Regions from separate parts of the Stenotrophomonas sp. STEN008 genome, predicted to be linked through region 1. Evidence: predicted binding sites of a transcription regulator. Region 1 holds the regulator's gene; each other region holds the start of a gene.
What was found. The regulator FliA, encoded in region 1, starts transcription of late flagellar genes. The targets are predictions, from matches to a motif close to TAAAGTTTNNCNNNCNNNGGCCGATAA.
Positions count from the first base shown of each region.

Region 2: a site for FliA is predicted at 2,433-2,459, ahead of ACVOME_RS14700 (methyl-accepting chemotaxis protein). Genes of this name have one in related genera too.
Region 3: a site for FliA is predicted at 2,373-2,399, ahead of ACVOME_RS00430 (methyl-accepting chemotaxis protein). Genes of this name have one in related genera too.
Region 4: a site for FliA is predicted at 1,935-1,961, ahead of ACVOME_RS18290 (chemotaxis protein CheW). Genes of this name have one in related genera too.

Region 1 covers NZ_JBRRET010000005.1:149,845-154,051, forward strand. The annotation lists gene flhF (flagellar biosynthesis GTPase FlhF) at 1-407, shown strand, start outside; gene ACVOME_RS04485 (MinD/ParA family ATP-binding protein) at 394-1,281, shown strand; gene ACVOME_RS04490 (RNA polymerase sigma factor FliA) at 1,278-2,021, shown strand; gene cheY (chemotaxis response regulator CheY) at 2,079-2,471, shown strand; gene ACVOME_RS04500 (protein phosphatase CheZ) at 2,471-3,076, shown strand; gene ACVOME_RS04505 (chemotaxis protein CheA) at 3,079-4,207, shown strand, end outside.
Region 2 covers NZ_JBRRET010000034.1:5,355-9,561, reverse strand. The annotation lists gene ACVOME_RS14705 (GGDEF domain-containing protein) at 1-370, shown strand, start outside; gene ACVOME_RS14700 (methyl-accepting chemotaxis protein) at 367-2,202, opposite strand; gene ACVOME_RS14695 (DUF5694 domain-containing protein) at 2,627-3,715, shown strand; gene ACVOME_RS14690 (hypothetical protein) at 3,725-3,964, opposite strand; gene ACVOME_RS14685 (PAS domain S-box protein) at 4,028-4,207, opposite strand, start outside.
Region 3 covers NZ_JBRRET010000001.1:83,985-88,191, reverse strand. The annotation lists gene ACVOME_RS00450 (LysR substrate-binding domain-containing protein) at 1-357, shown strand, start outside; gene ACVOME_RS00445 (transporter substrate-binding domain-containing protein) at 409-1,125, opposite strand; gene ACVOME_RS00440 (VOC family protein) at 1,206-1,361, shown strand; gene ACVOME_RS00435 (arylamine N-acetyltransferase family protein) at 1,385-2,224, opposite strand; gene ACVOME_RS00430 (methyl-accepting chemotaxis protein) at 2,428-4,207, shown strand, end outside.
Region 4 covers NZ_JBRRET010000066.1:1,382-5,588, forward strand. The annotation lists partial or broken gene ACVOME_RS18280 (methyl-accepting chemotaxis protein) at 1-778, opposite strand, end outside; gene ACVOME_RS18285 (hypothetical protein) at 881-1,264, opposite strand; gene ACVOME_RS18290 (chemotaxis protein CheW) at 1,401-1,892, opposite strand; gene ACVOME_RS18295 (flagellar brake protein) at 2,030-2,803, opposite strand; gene ACVOME_RS18300 (methyl-accepting chemotaxis protein) at 2,945-4,207, opposite strand, start outside.

The DNA of each region.
Region 1 (4,207 bases):
GGCTGAAGGACTACAAGCTGGTGCTGATCGATACCGCCGGCCTGGGCCCGCGTGACCGCGCCCTGGCCGCGCAGCTGCAGTGGCTGCGTGCCGCCCGCCAGGTCCGCACTCTGCTGGTGCTGCCGGCCAATACCAGCTTTGGCGACATGGACGAGGTGGTGCGCCGCTTCGGCTCGGCCAACCTGCAGGGCCTGGTGCTGAGCAAGCTGGATGAGACCGGCCGCTTCGGCAACGCCCTGTCAGTGGCGGTAGACCACGCGCTGCCGATCACCTGGGTGACCGATGGCCAGGACGTTCCGGACGACCTGCACCGGGCCAGCGCGGCCAATCTTGTACTTCGCCTTGAAGATTTGCGCCGAGCGGCCGATATGCCCTGCAACCCGGAGTTGAACCATGCCGTCGCGTGAGTACGCCAAGCTGACCAAGACCTTCCCGCTGTCGGCCACCCGCAGCGAGCCGCTCGGCCCTGTGCGCACCATCGCCGTGACCGGCGGCAAGGGCGGCGTCGGCAAGACCAACGTCTCGGCCAACCTGGCCGTGGCGCTGGCCGGCATGGGCAAGCGCACGCTGCTGCTCGACGCCGACCTGGGCCTGGCCAACATCGACGTGATCCTGGGCCTGAATCCCACCCACACCCTGGCGGATCTGGTCGCCGGCCGCTGCTCGCTGGAAGACGTGATCGTCGAAGGTCCGAACGGCGTGCTGGTGGTGCCGGCCGCGTCCGGTCGGCGGCACATGGCCGAGCTGGCCCCGGCCGAGCACATCGGCTTGGTGAACGTGTTCTCCGAACTGGAACGCGAGCTGGACATCATGGTGGTGGACACCGCCGCCGGCATCACCGATGGCGTACTGACTTTCTGCCAGGCCGCACAGGACACCGTTGTCGTGGTCTGCGACGAGCCGGCCTCGATCACCGACGCCTACGCACTGATCAAGGTGCTGTCGCGCGAGCGCGGCGTGGACCGCATCCAGGTGGTGGCCAACATGGTGCGCGACCCCAACGAGGGCCGCGTGCTGTATGAAAAGCTGACCCGGGTCTGCGAGAAGTTCCTTGCCGATGTCTCGCTGAACTACCTGGGCTGCGTGCCGCAGGATGACTGGCTGCGCCTGTCGGTGCAGCGCCAGCAGCCGGTGGTGAAGGCCTATCCATCCAGCCCGGCGGCGCTGGCGATCACCGAGATCGCCCGTCGCACCGCCCGCTGGCAGGCCCCCACCGAGCCACGCGGTGGCGTTGAATTCTTCCTCGAGCGCATCCTCAAGCAACGCGGGGTGGCAGCATGAAAGGCGCGGCCCAGTACAGGGAAGTCCAGCGCTCGGCGGCGACCGAGGTCATCGCCCAGCACTCGGACCTGGTGCGGCGCATCGCCCATCACCTGGCCGCACGCCTGCCGGCCAGCGTCGAAGTGGACGACCTGATCCAGGCCGGCATGATGGGCCTGATCGAAGCCTCGCGCAGCTACGACGCCGACCAGGGTGCCTCGTTCGAGACCTATGCCTCGATCCGCATCCGCGGCTCGATGATCGACGAGATCCGCCGCGGCGACTGGGTACCGCGATCGGTGCATCGGCGCGCCCGCGATGCGGCCGCCACCATCCGCCGCCTGGAGCAGACCACGGGCCGTGCAGCCAGTGCCACCGAGGTGGCGGCGGCCATGGACATGCCACTGCCCGAATACCTGCGGCTGATGGAGGACGCCTCGCGCGGCCAGGTGCTGAGCCTGGAATCGCGCATCGAAGACCAGGGCGAACTGGACACCGTCGCCCAGGGCGGACCCACACCGCAGCAGGTCCTGGAACGTGGCGAATTCGGCCGCGAACTGGGCAAGGCCATCGGCCATCTGCCCGAACGCGAACAGCTGGTGCTCTCGCTGTACTACGAGCAGGAGCTGAACCTGAAGGAGATCGGCGCGGTGCTCGGCGTGAGCGAATCGCGCGTCTGCCAGATCCACGGCCAGGCCGTGCTGCGCCTGCGCGGCCGGCTGAAGATCTTCGAGGCCGCGGATGCCGGGCTTGAAGAATGAACATGCCTGCGGCGGCCACGGCCACCGCGGGCGACTGAACAACAAAGGAACTCCGCTTTGAACAAGAACATGCGCATCCTGATCGTCGACGACTTCTCGACCATGCGCCGCATCGTCAAGAATCTGCTGGGCGATCTGGGCTTCACCAACACCGCCGAAGCCGAGGACGGGCATGCCGCACTGTCGATGCTGCAGAGCCAGCCGTTCGACTTCGTGGTCACCGACTGGAACATGCCGGTGATGACCGGCATCGAGCTGCTCAAGGCGATCCGCGCCGATGCCAAGCTCAAGACCCTGCCGGTCCTGATGGTCACCGCCGAGGCCAAGCGCGAGCAGATCATCGAAGCGGCGCAGAGCGGCGTGAACGGCTACATCATCAAGCCGTTCACCGCGCAGACGCTGGAAGAGAAACTGGGCAAGATCTTCGAACGCCTGGCGGCCAGCGCCTGATGGACGCCACGGTCGACAAGAACGCCCTCGCCCTGCGCCTGCAGGAAGCCCTCGACGCGCTCGAATCCGGCGACGAGAGCGCCTGGCGCCAGCGCATCGATGCCCTGGTGGCCGCACGCACGCAGCCGATGATGAGCGGCCTGTCACGGCTGGCCCGCGAACTGGGCCAGGCCCTGGGCGAACTGCCGACCGTCCCCAGCGAGGCGGGCGAGCTGGACGACGCCTGCGCGCGCCTGGACCATGTGGTGGCGATGACCGAACAGGCCACGCACCGCACCCTGGACCTGGCCGAAGAGTGCCGCAGCCTCACCGAACAGCTGCGCGCCGAAGGCCTGCAGCCGGGGCAGGATGCGCAGCTGGAACGCATCCGCCACAACCTGACCGAGATTGCCCTGACCCAGAGCTATCAGGACCTGACCGGACAGATCATCCGTCGCGTGGTCGGCATCGTCCGCCGCGTGCACGAAGGCTTTGGCGCGCTGGGCCTGCCACCGGAGCAGCATCGCACCGATCCGGCGCTGGCCGGACCGGCACTGAAGGGACTGGACCGTCACGCGGTCTCTCAGAACGACGCCGACGACCTGTTGTCGGACCTGGGACTGTAAGCATGAGCGCGGTATCCGACGACATCACCGCCGATTTCATCATCGAGGCACAGGAAATCCTGGATCGCCTCGGCGAACAGCTGGTGTCGCTGGAACAGGCGCCGCAGGACGCCGACCAGCTCAACGCCGTGTTCCGTGGCTATCACACGCTCAAGGGCGGCGCCGGCTTCCTCGGCATCACCGCCATGGTCGAGCTGTGCCATGCCGCCGAAGAGGCACTGGGCGCCGCCCGCGCTGGCCAGGCGGTGCTGCAGCCGCATCACTTCGATGCCGCACAGCAATCCCTGGACTACCTGCAATCGATGCTGGATGCCGTGTCTTCCGGCAACGAACCCGGCTATGCCCCGCCGGACCTGATCGCCCAGTTCGACGTGCACGGCGCTGCTGCGCCGGCCGCCGCCGCTCCCGCAGCGGCCGCGCCCGCTGCCGGTGACCTGATCACCGACGACGAGTTCGAGGCCCTGCTCGATCAGCTGCACGGCAGCAACGCCCCCACCGCGGTGGCGACGCCGGCCAAGGCCGACGATGGCCTGATCAGCGAGGATGAGTTCGAAGCCCTGCTTGACCAGCTGCACGGCGGCGCCGCCCCGGGCGCGAAACCCGTGACTGCCCCGCCGGCGCCTGCACTGCCCGCACCGCGCCCCGCGGCCGCCGCGGCCAAGCCCGCGGCCAACAAGCCGGTGGCCGAGGCCGAGCACACCGTGCGCGTGGATACCAAGCGGCTGGATGCGATCGTCAACCTGATCGGCGAGCTGGTGCTGTCGCGCAACCGGCTCAAGACCCTGCGTGCGCGCCTGCGCGACGAGGAACTGGACCGCGCCGTGTCGACCCTGGACATCGCCACCGCGCGCCTGCAGTCGGCAGTGATGCGCACGCGCATGCAACCGGTCGGCAAGGTGTTCTCGCGCTTCCCCAAGGTCGCCCGCGATGTTGCCCGCTCGCTGAAGAAGGAAGTGGACCTGGAGCTGGTCGGCGCCGAAACCGAGCTTGACCGCAACCTGGTCGAGGCCCTGGCCGACCCGCTGGTGCACCTGGTCCGCAACGCCATCGACCACGGTGTGGAGATGCCCGATCTGCGCGAAGCACAGGGCAAGCCACGCATGGGCCACGTGCGTCTGTCGGCCCAGCAGG
Region 2 (4,207 bases), on a different contig from region 1:
GGAGGGCGATCGCCGCCTGCAGGCGGTGGCCGCGATCATCGATGGCTGCCTGCAGCGCGGTGACGACCTGCTCGCCCGCTACGGCGGCGAGGAATTCATCGCTGCGCTGCCTTCCTCCGACGTGGCCCATGCGATGGCCATGGGCGAGCGCATCCGCGTGGCGGTCGAAGACGCCGCGCTGCCGTCCGGCCCGTCCAGCGTAACCGTCAGCATCGGCGTGGCATGGTTGGCTGCCGATGCTCGGCAGGAACCGGACAGCGTGGTCGAACGTGCGGACCAGGCCCTGTACCGGGCCAAGCGCGCGGGCCGCAACTGCGTCCGCGGCGAGGCTTTGCCGGAACGTACAGCGGCCCCTGCCCTGCGCGCCTAGACCACGCGCAGGGTCGGCACGCCATGCTGCAGGGTACCGCCGCCCGCCGCCCCCTGCACACGGAATCCGGCGACGGTCTGCAGCAGGTGGGCCGACTGTTCTTCCATGCTGCGCGCCGCGGCGGACGCTTCCTCGACCAGCGCCGCGTTCTGCTGGGTTCCCTGGTCGATCAGGTCCACCGCGTGGTTCATCTGCTGGATGTCATCGCTCTGCTGCTGCGAGGCGCTGCTGATCTCGGTGACCAGGTCACTGACCCTGCGCACGTTGAGCACGATCTCGTCCATCGTGCGGCCAGCACTTTCCACCTGCGCCGTGCCCGCACCGACATTGGCCACCGATGTGTCGATCAGCTGCTTGATCTCCTTGGCGGCGCTGGCCGAGCGCTGCGAAAGTTCGCGGATCTCGGTGGCGACGACCGCGAACCCACGGCCGTGCTCGCCGGCACGGGCCGCCTCCACGGCAGCGTTCAGCGCCAGGATGTTGGTCTGGAATGCGATGCCGTCAATCACCCCGATGATGTCGACGATGCGACGCGAGGAGGCGTTGATCAAGGCCATCGTCGCCACCACCTCGTGCACCACGCTGCCGCCGCGCGCAGCCACCTCCGCTGCGCCGCCGGCCAGCTGGCTTGCCTGGCGCGCATTGGCCGCCGTGCGCTGCACCGTATCGGCCAGGCCCTTCATGGACACGGCGGTTTCTTCCAGCGAGGCCGCCTGCTGTTCGGTGCGCTGCGACAGGTCGCTGTTGCCCTGCGCGATTTCGGTCGCGCCGACCGCGATGGTATCGGCAGCGAACTTGATCTGGCCGATGATGCCCGCCATGGCTTCGACCAGCGCGTTGACGCCATCGCACAGCTCGGCGATGGGGCCACTCTTGTCGGCAATGGCGACGGTGCGAGTCAGGTCGCCCTGCTTGGCCGCCGCCACGACCTCCCGGGTCTGCGCCACCGCACGCTGCATGGCCTGGTTCTCATGCACCTGCGCGGTGATGTCGGTAGCGTATTTGACGACCTTGAACGGCCTGCCGTTGCCATCCAGGATGGGGTTGTAGGAGGCCTGGATCCAGATCTCGCGGCCGCCCTTGCCGAGCCGCCGATACTGCCCGGCGTCGTACTCGCCGCGCCCGAGCTTTTCCCAGAACCGGCGGTACTCGGCGCTGTCGCGAAGCTCGGGCTCCACGAACAGCGCATGGTGTTGGCCGCGCACCTCTTCCAGGCTGTAGCCGGTGGCGGCGAGGAAGTTGGCGTTCGCCGAGAGAATGTGCCCGTCCAGGCTGAACTCGATCACCGCCTGCGACTTGTCGATGGCGGCAAGCTGCCCCGCCGAGTCCGCGGCCTGCAGCTTCTGCGCGGTGATGTCGGTCGCGAACTTGACGACCTTGAAGGGCCGGCCCTGCGGGTCCAGCACCGGGTTGTAGGACGCCTGGATCCAGATTTCGCGCCCGCCCTTGCCCAGCCGTCGGTACTGTCCGGCGTCGAACTCGCCACGTCCCAGCCGGGCCCAGAAGTCCCGATACTCGGCGCTGGACGCCTGATCGGGATCGACGAACAGCGAATGATGCCTGCCCTGGATTTCGTCCAGACGATAACCCACCGCCTGCAGGAAGTTGTCGTTGGCCTGCAGGACGGTGCCATCCAGATCGAATTCGATCACCGCCTGCACGCGATGCAGTGCGGCCACCTGGGCGGCCAGCTCGGCATGACCGCGATCGCTGTCGACCCTGCCGGGCCGAGGCTGTCCCGCCAGCGCCCCCAGCAGGGAACGCCACGGCGACCAACGGGTGTGCAGCTCGGCTGGCGCCTGTGCGCCTGCCGTAAGGCCTGGAATGAGCATTGTCTGATCCTCGGTGTCCGGTAAGCGGTTGCGATCCGCCAGGCGGGATGCCCGACGGCGACATCAATTGCTTGGACTACAGCTGCCGGCAGGCACCTCTCGAGCAACGGGCAAGAACATCTGGGGGCGGGTGCGATCGACATCCGGGAGCGGCGGAACACACTGCGCGGGCCGCCCGACGGGGCAGCCTGGGGTCCTGCAGCGGGTGACGGGAGCGGGATCCAGTGAGGTTATCGGCACCTCCGTTCCGGGCTTTAGGCCCCTCCGCAGCGGGCCCTGTCCAGCCCCCTCCCCCTGCAGCGCCTGACGGGCCCCTAGATGCAGCCTGCAACGAAAAGGTTGCCATGACCATCGGGGCTGTCGGCAAGGGGGTGGACAGGCAAGGATGCGCCCACCACGGACCGTCCATCGACACGGAGATCGCATGTTTTCACGCCTGGCTGCTCTTTTCGCCCTCGGCCTGTGCAGCAGCGGCGCGCTGGCCGCCGATGCAGGCTATCGGCCGAGTTTCAACCCCGCACAGCTCAAGGGCCCGCCCGCCGGCCGCGTCAACGAAGTGCTGGTGCTGGGCTCACCGCACCTGTCCGGCCTGCCCCCGACCTTCCAGCCGGCAATGCTGGAGCCGCTGCTGCAGCGCCTGCAGGCATGGCGGCCGACGGCGATCGCGGTGGAGAACCTGTCCGGACTGCAATGCGATTTCATGCGCCGCAATCCCGCCCGCTATGCCGAGAGCGTGGGAAGTTACTGCGTCGATCCTGCACCTGCCCAGGCCGCCACCGGTCTGGATGTTCCAGCGGCCAATGCCGAAGTCGATCGCGTGCTGGCGGCATGGCCCGCCACACCGACGCACGCACAGCGTCGCCGGCTGGCCGCACTGTTCCTGGCCGCAGGTGAGAACGGCTCTGCGCTGGTGCAGTGGCTGCGCCTGCCGCCGCAGGAGCGTCGCGCCGCAGACAGCCTGTCACCGCAACTGGTGCAGTTCCTCGACAAACGCGCCTCGCGACGCAACGAAGTCAGCCTGATCGCGGCCGAGCTTGCCGCACGCCTGGGCCTGGAACGCCTGTGGGCAGTCGATGACCACACCGCTGATTCGCCCACGCCAGCGGCACTGGAGAAGGCGGCTGGCGAAGCCGTCATGAAGGCCTGGGACAATCCCACCACCCAGGCACGACGGGCCGCCGATACGGCCCTGTACGCCGAACTCGGCAGCACGGACGGCCTGCTGGCGCTCTATCGGAACTACAACGCGCCCGACACCGTCGCCCGGGTCTACGACAGCGATTTCGGCGCAGCCCTGGTCGAACCATCGCCAGAAGGCTTCGGCCGCCGCTATGTCGGCTACTGGGAAACCCGCAACCTGCGCATGGTCGCCAACATGCGCGAGGTGCTGGGCCAGCACCCGGGCACCCGCATGCTGACCCTCGTCGGCGCCTCGCACAAGGGCTACTACGAGGCCTACCTCAACCAGATGCACGACGTGCGGCTGGTTGATGCCAACAGCGTGCTGGACTGAGCGCCAGGGCTAGCAGCGTGCCGGCGCATCCCCGCGCCGCGACCGCCACAGCAGCACGCAGGCGGCCACGATGGCACCCAGGGTCAGCATCAGCAGCACCACCACGCCGCCCTGCAGAGTGGGCAGCAGCGCCTGCGCCCGGGCATCGCCGTGCAGTTGCTCCAAACGCAGGCAGGCGGCTACCGCCAGCCACCAGCCGACCATTGCCGGCGCGAAGGCACGCAGGGCATCCGGGGTCCAGAAAGGCATGTCGTTCTCCAACGGGGATGAGTGTGCGCGAAGTATTCGCGGCCGCCCTCTCACAGACTGAGATCAGCCGCCACCGGCGTCGCTGTCCACGCCCTCGGCCGGCCATTCGCCGGCTTCCCCCTGCACCTGCACGTTGTTGCGTCCCATTGCCTTGGCCCTGTAGCACTGCGCATCGGCCGCAGCCACGGCCTGGTCCACCCCCATGCCGCCCAGCAGCGGTGCGATACCGATGCTGGCGCCCAC
Region 3 (4,207 bases), on a different contig from region 1:
GCTCCACTGGCGCAGTGGCCGCTGCTGGGCGATCCGGATGGCGCATGGGCCGCGTGGTTTGCCCTGATCGGGCAGAGCCCCCCTTCGCGGTTCGTGGCGGTGCTCGACGATTCGGAAGCGCATCACCGTGCAGCGCTCGATGGCGTCGGTGTGGCCTTGGGCCGGCTGACGCGCGCGCGCCTGCTGCTGGATTCGGGCCAGCTGGTCGCGCTGTCGGAGCAGCGGCTGAAAACCGCCTGGCCGCACTGGCTGGTGTATCCGCAGCGCTCGGCGCGCCACCGTGGATTCCTCGCCTTCCGTGAGTGGTTGCATGCGCAGGCCAGCGAGCATGCGCGGCACATGGAGACGCAGGGCTGATCCGGCCCGGCGCACGCAGCCACCTGTCGCGTGCTGCGGGCCACTGCTGCGTCATCGCACCAGGGTGACCGCCTGTCCGGAACGTGCGAAAGCGTCCTCGAGCAGGGGCCCTGCCTTGATCGCCTCGACCTCGTCGAACAGGGCCCGCAGGGCGGCAGCGGGGCGCGCCGCAGGTGCGGCCACGGCCTGCTGGATCGCAGTGAAGCGGTCGGCGAGCACGCGGTGTCCCGGATGCTGCAGTGCCCAGGCCTGCAGTGGCTGGCGCACGCCAGCGGCGGCATCCAGGCGCCGTACGTCAAACAGATCGATGGCCGTCGCCGACGTGTCGGCACGCTCGATCGTGGCGTGCCGCAGTTCCCGGCTCAGGAACAGATCGTAGGCGGCACCGCGGCCAACGGCGATACGCAGCCCATCGCGATCCAGATCGGCCACCTGCCGCGCGGGACTGTCCTCGCGCACCAGGTAGGTTCCTTCGATCTCCACATACGGTGCACTGAAGGCGATGCGGCCGGCACGTGCCGGATCGATGGCGAGAAAGGCCAGGTCCCATGCGTCGTCGGCTGCCGCCGCGACCACCGATGCGGCCGCATCGTGACAGGTGAATCGCGCCTGCACGCCCATCCGCTGCGCCAGCGCGGTGGCCAGCTCCACCGAGGGGCCGCGCGGCGATCGTGCGTCGCCCTGCGCAAGGACCGGATTCCCCAGATTGATGGCGACGCGCAGATGGCCCAGTGGCGCCAGTGCACTTCGGTGATCGGCCAGGGTCATGCAGCGCTCCGCGAAGGGGGGCAGGCCAGCATGCCCGCAACGATGCGCACGGAATGTCAGGGCGGCGCTATCCTGCGACGATGAACCCCATCGCGCATGTCGAGATTCCGGCCAGCGACCTGGCTCGCGCCATCGCCTTCTACCTGCAACTGCATGATGCCGGCCACTGGCGGGTGGCCGAGATCTGCGATAGCGAGGGCAACCGCATTGCGCTGCAGGCGCCGGTGACGTTGTAACCCGGGCACCGTGCCGCGCGGTGCTACCGTGATGCGGCGTGCGAGCGCTGCAGCCAATCGTTGATCGCCGGGTCGAGCCGCGCATCGTCCGGCACGCGCAGGCCGAATGCCGACTGCAGGACGTCGCGCACGTCGGCGGCATCGCGCAGCGGACGCTTGAGCGGCGCCTGCCCGGGGCGGTACTCGGTGTAGTTGCCACTGCCGATGGTGCGCCGCCAGTCCGGGCCGGCCAGTGACGCGCGCAGCTGGCCGGGGAAACCCGAATCCGGGTGCGTGCACACGTACCAGTTGGCCACCACGTTGTCGATCGGCGCTGGCGGCCGCAGGTCGAAGCGGTACATCGCGCGCCATGCGTCGCCCGCCTGGGCGGAAAGCACGAAGTCGTCTTCACCCGCCAGCTGCTGAAGCTGGAAAGACTCGTGCGGCGTGGCCTGCGGCGCCGTTTCGTGCAGCCGCAGCGGCACCGTCGGCGTCAGGCCACCGAAGCCGGCATCGACGAGCCAGTCCTCTCCCTCGACGTGCACGCGCAGCAGCAGGTGGGTACGCGCCGTCGGGGCATTGTCCTGTGCCGCCAGCAGCACGCGCGCGCTCAGCGGCTGTGCGTCGAAGCCCACTGCCTGCAGGAGCGCCAGCAGGCCGCCGTTGAGTTCAAAGCAGTAACCGCCGCGCTGCTGGTCGAGAAGCTTGTGCTGCACGCTGTCCAGATCGATCGGCACCGCGTCGCGCAGCAGGCTGCTGAGGGTTTCAAAGGGGAGCAGGGCGTTGTGGCGCTGCACCAGCAGGGTCAGTCCGGCAAGGTCCAGCGACGGCGGAGCATCCAGTTGCAGGCGCTGCAGATAACGGGGGACGTCGAGCGGGGTCATGGCGAGGGCGGCAGGTGGGAAGAATCCCACTGTGCAACCGCAACCGGGGTTGAGGTCAAGCGCGGGCGCCGTGTCACGTCTCCGTCGCCTGGGGCCGGTACAAAGAGCGCAACCGGCACGGTGCGTGCCACGGCTTCGGCAATGTGCCTAAAGTTGTCGCCGGTCAGGCCGATACAGGTGCGTCCTTGCGCCTGGAGTCTGTGATGTCGGCCGCCGTCCCCCTTCGGTCCCTGCGCACCCGTCTCATCGCGATGCGCTCGGCGCTTCCACACCTGCTGGTCTGGCTGCAGCCGCATCGGCTCAGCGTGGCCAACAAACTCAAGGCCACCCTGCTGGTCTGCGGCGCGGGCCTGGTGGCGATCGCCGCCGTCCATGCCTGGACCGGCCATGCCAGCAGTCAGGCCGCACGCAGCCAGGCCAGTTACCAGCGTGGCAGCGATCTGGCCGCACGCCTGGCGACGCGGGTGGCGGAGGCGCGTCGCCTGCAGACCCAGTATGCACGCAGTTTCGACGATGCCGACCGCAGCCAGCTGCAGGCGGCCCAGCAGGCACTGCAGGTCGATCTGAAGGCGCTCAGGGCGATGCCGATGGATGCCGGTCGCCGCAAGGCATTGCAGGCGCTCACCGAGGCCGCCGAGGGATTCTCGCAGGGAGTGGCCGCGCTGTTCGAACGTGTGGACGAGATGGGGCGTGGTGATGCGGGCCTGGCTGCACAGCTGCAGCAGGCCGCCGATGCCCTGCAGCAGCGGGTGGATGGCCTGGACCGGCCGGCACTGGCGCTGCACCTGCAGAAGATGCGGCGTCAGGAAGCGCTGCTGCTGCTCGATGGCGATTCGACTCATGCCGACCGCGCCAGCGAAGAGAAGCTGCCGTTCGATCTGGCGCTGGCGGGGTTGCCGCCCGACGTGCAGGAGGCCCTCCGCACCGGCATGGACGCCTATCAGTCGGCACTGCTTGGCTATACCGCTGCCCGCGTCGGCCTTGATGTGGAGACGCAATCGCTGCTGGAGACGGCTGCCGGCGTGGCGCCTGCGCTCGCCGCCTTCCAGCAGGCACAGGTGAAGGCGCTGGCCCTGGCGCAGGCGCGGCAGCAGGCCGGTGCACGCACCATGAGCGTGCTGTTCACCCTCACCCTGCTGCTGGTGGCCGGCGTGCTGATCACCAGCCTGCTGCTGGTGCTGCGCGCGGTGCGCAGGCCGATCCAGGACACCCTGCGGTTCGCCAGCGACATCGCCGATGACCGGCTCGATACCACGTTGCGCGTGCACAACGCCAACGACGAGATCGGCCAGCTGGCACAGCGCCTGGTGGACATGCAGCAGCGGCTGCGTGCGCGCATCGAGACCGAGCGTGCGATGGCCCGTGGCAACACGCGCGTACGCCAGGCCTTGGACTGCGCGCAGACCGGGCTGATGGTGGTCGATGCCGAAGGCCAGGTGGACTACGCCAATCCTGCGTTGCGGCACGTGCTGGGCCTGCAGGCCGACGCGCTGGTCGGCACTGACGCGCGGGACCTGCATCCGGCCCTGGCCAGCCTGGTCGACGCGCGCCACCGCCAGGAGCGGGAAATCAGTCATGCCGGTGTGCGCTATCAGTTGATCGCCAATGCCATCGTCGATGACGACCAGTTCCTGGGCGTGGCGCTGGAGTGGCGCAGCCGTGCGCTGGAAACGCTGCTGGAGACCGAGGTGGCGGCACTGGTCGACGCTGCCGCGCAGGGTGACCTGCACGGGCGCATTTCGCTGCAGGGCAAGCACGGTTTCGTGCATACGCTGTCCACCAGCATCAACCGCCTGCTGTCCACCTTTGAAACCAACCTGGGGGACCTGCAGGCATTGCTGGCGGCGTTGGCCCGTGGGGATCTCAGCGTGCGCATGGAAGGTGAGCTGCAGGGCGTGTTCGCACGCATGCGCGACGACGCCAATGCAACCGTCGCACAGCTCGGCCGCATCGTCACCCGCATCCAGCGCGCCGCTGCCAGCC
Region 4 (4,207 bases), on a different contig from region 1:
GATCACGCTGCATGCGCTGCATGGCCTGCATCAGTTCGCCCACTTCATCCTGGCGGCTGACATCGATGTGACCGTCGAGCTTGCCGCCGGCGACATCATTGGCCACCGAGACGGCACCACGCACGCTGCCGACGAGGGCGCGGGCGAACAGCCACACCAGCACCAGGCCGAGCGCGGCGCCACCCAGCAGGGCGATCACGGTCAGGACGGACGAAGCGGCATAGGTGGATTCGGCCTGTTCGCGCGAGGCGCGTGCGAGGCGGTTGTCTTCGGCAATCAGGGCTTCCAGCGCCGCGGCGGCCTTGCGGTGCTTGGTGCGGGTCTCGCCGACGAAGGTATCGATGGCGTCGTCCGGCAGGTCCAGTTCCAGCATCTCGGTGACGCTGTCGTAGGAGGCCAGGGCGTCCTTCCAGTCCTTGGCGAAGGTGTCGAACAGCTTCTTCTGCTGGGCGTTGTCCACCAGCTTCGGATAGTCCTTGATGGAACTGTCCATGCTGGTACGCAGCGCGGCAGCCTGCTTGCGCGCGTCGGCCTTGACGTCATCGCTGGCACGGATCAGCTGCTGGTAGGCACTGTTGCGGTACTCGCCGAGCATGCCGCGCATCTCGCCGGCCAGGCGGATGCTTTCCATGCGCGAACCGGCCAACTCGGTGGTGACGTTGTTCAGCGAATGCAGGCCACGATAGGCGACGATGCCCTGCAGCAGCATCACCAGCAGGATGACGCCGAAGGTCACCATCAGCTTCGGCATCAGTTTCAGGTTGTTGATCCAAGGCATGGGCGTTGCGATCTCCTAAGGCAGACGCGCACGGGCATCGGGCCCGGTTGCGGCGGCGGCCACGCCGGCACCAGGACCGGCGTGACTGCGACGGACAGCGGATTACTTGATGTTGGCCAGCTTCAGGCCGGCCGGCGAGCTGACTTCGATCTCGGCGCGCGAGGCATCGCGCTGGATCTTGCCGATCACGCACACGGTCTTGCCTTCCAGCGTTTCCAGCGGGAACGAGAACTTGCTGCGGTTTTCACCGGCGATGCGCGCCGAGAAGGTGTGGCGCGGGAAGGCGCCGCCCATGTACAGGAACGTCGGCTGGCCTTCGGAACCTTCGGCGAAGCGGGCCTTCTCGACCTTGCCGCAGACCATGCCGTCCTTGCCCACCGAGCGCGGGGCCAGTTCCGGCGGGATCATGTCCGAGGACTGGGCGAGGGCGGACGACGCGGTGGTGGCCAGGGCGGCAGCCGAAACGAGCGCGAGCAGGGACTTCATCGGGGTGGTTCTCCGGGAGGGTGATGGTTTTTTGCCGGTGGTACGCGTTCCCGCGCGGCCGGCCTCTGTCCCCCTATCGGCACCGCCGCAGGGAACTGAAGGGTTTCGTGACAGCAACGTGAAGCGGTACGCAGACTCAGGCGGCGGCGTCCTCGAGCAGGGCCGGCTGGCCCATGTCCGCGCTGTCCAGCAGGGTCTCGATGTCCAGCAGGATCAGCATGCGGTCGTCCTGGGTGCCGATGCCCGAGATGAACCGGGTATCGACCGCAGCGCCGAATTCAGGGGTCGGGCGGATCTGTTCGGACGACAGCGGGATGACGTCCGAGACGCTGTCCACCACGATGCCGACCACACGGTCATCGACATTGAGCACGATCATCACGGTAAAGGCGTCGTAGCGCGCGTTCTCCAGGCGCAGCTTCAGGCGCAGGTCGATCACCGGCACGATGGTTCCGCGCAGGTTGATTACGCCCTTGATGTAATCCGGTGCGTCCGGCACCCGGGTGACGGCATCGTAGCCGCGGATTTCCTGCACCTTGAGGATATCCACGCCGTAATGCTCGGCGCCGAGCGTGAAGCTGAGGAATTCGCCGCCGGCGCTGGCGGCGGAGCGGGTCTGGTCGTTCATCGAGGGGTCCTGGTTCTGCCGGAAGTCCCGGTGTCAGGCTCGATATCGGCCCCGCGCGGGGGGACTTTAGGCAGGGCCGTGACAGGACATTCCCGTCTGGTGAGGACCGGATGGCGCCAGGCCACGGCCGGCGCCAGCTACATCTCTCCGTTCCGGCGTGCCTTGCGCTGGCGGTCGATCCGGAAGATGTAGCGCTGGATGGCGCTGTCGCCACCGCGAGGCAGGCTGTCGAAGCGCATCCCCACGCGCTTGATTTCGGTACCGTTGGGCTGGCGCTGCGGCAGCAGGTTGCAGACCACCAGTTCGATATCCAGATCCGGCCCATCCGACAGCGACAGCACCGCCGCGTAGCGCTGCTGCAGGCCGAACACGGCGCAGTCGCTGGGCACCGCGACGGCAAGGCCTCCGCCACTGATGTCCACCACGCGCATCGACAACGCCTCGGGGCGTCCGTCCGCAGCCGGCAGCAGCAGCTGGGGCGAGTCGGTGACGGGGGTCTCCAGCCGGTACAGTTCGCGCCGCTGCAGATGCATCAGTTCCTCTGGCAGCGCAGCGCGGAAGGCGACGTGGCCGTCGTTGTCCACGCGCTGCAGCCCCTGCAGACGGAAGCGCACCAGCACGCGCTCAAGCTGGGCGAAACACAGCACATGATCGGCCTGCTCGGCTGCCCGGTTGGACGCCTCCTGCGGGCTGCCATCGATCAGCAGCACGTCCTCGTCTTCGTCCAGTTCCAACAGCGCGGTCGGGAACGAGCGATCGCGGCCGTCGATATGCGCGTTTATCAGGGAGCGCTGCTCGATCAGCGAGCGCAGCAGCTGCCGCAGCTGGCGCGGATTACGGACCAGGAAGCGTTCATCCGCGGCGTCGGCCGCATGGACATCGTGCACTGCTGTGTCGTTGCCGTCGGACATGGAATCTGTGGTCAGGGGCGGGCGCCTGCGCGCGCCGGCGCGTGGCTCGATGGGGATATCGGCCACCGCGCCGGATTATGAAGTGTGAGTTTCATCACCTTCCATCGGCCGGGCCGGGATCGAAGGAATGGGCCGAAGGCATCATTCCTCGATACCGGCGATCTGCCGCACACGCTGCATCACCGCCGGATTGTCGTCCCCTCCGTGCAGGTGGAAGCGCGCTACCGCGGCCGCCAGCAGCTGTGCCTGTTCGGCCATGCCGTGGGTGGCCGCGGTGGACGCCTCCACCAGCGTGGCGTTCTGGCGGGTGCTGGCGTCCATCTGCGCGATGCTCTGGTTCACCTGCTCGATGCCCATGCTCTGTTCCTGCGAGGCGGAGGAGATCTCGCCCATGATCTGGTTCACCTGCTGCACCGCGGCCACGACCCGCTGCATGGTGCTGCCGGCCTGTTGCACCAGTGCGGCGCCATCGCTGACCTTGCCGACAGAGGCGTCGATCAGGCCCTTGATCTCCTTGGCAGCACCCGCCGAGCGTTGGGCGAGGGTGCGCACTTCGCTGGCGACCACGGCAAAGCCGCGGCCCTGCTCACCGGCACGGGCGGCTTCGACCGCGGCATTGAGGGCCAGGATGTTGGTCTGGAAGGCGATGCCGTCGATGACGCTGATGATCTCGGCGATCTTCTTCGAGGAGGCTTCAATGGCGGACATGGTGGTGACCACCTGGCCGACGACCGTGCGCCCCTCGCCGGCGATGTCGGCCGCATCGGTGGCCAGCTGGTTGGCCTGCCGCGCATGTCCCGCGTTCTGGCGCACGGTCGCGGTCAACTCCTCCATGGTGGCGGCGGTTTCCTCCAGGCTGGCCGCCTGCTGTTCGGTACGGCTGGCCAGGTGGCCATTGCCCTGCGCCAGTCCGGCGGCAGCGCCGGTGAGGCGGCTGGAGGCTGCCTGGATGCTGCCGACGATGCGGGTCAGCTCGGCGATGGTGGTGTTGGCATCGTCGCGGATGCGGGCGTAAACGCCGTGGAAGTCGCCCTGCATCTGCACGGTGAGGTCGCCGCGCGAGAGCGAGGACAGCAGCTGCGAGATCTGCTCGATGCTGCGTGCGTTGGCATCCAGCAGGCCGTTGAGGCGTTCCGCCAGCTGCAGGAAGAAGCCTTCCTTGCCGGCGGTGCCGACGCGGCCGCTGAAGTCGCCCTGCGCGGCGGCATCGACGATATGGCCGAGTTCTTCTTCGACCTCGATCTCGGCCGTGCGGTCGGCCCACTCCACTACGAATCCCTGGCGCTGTTCGTCGTCGCCGATGATCGGATTGACGATCAGCTGCAGGGCCCGGCCGCCGACGCGGATCTGCGTGCGGTAGGTGCCGGTGAGGCGGTCGAGCAGGGTGGCCTGGTGGGCCGGATT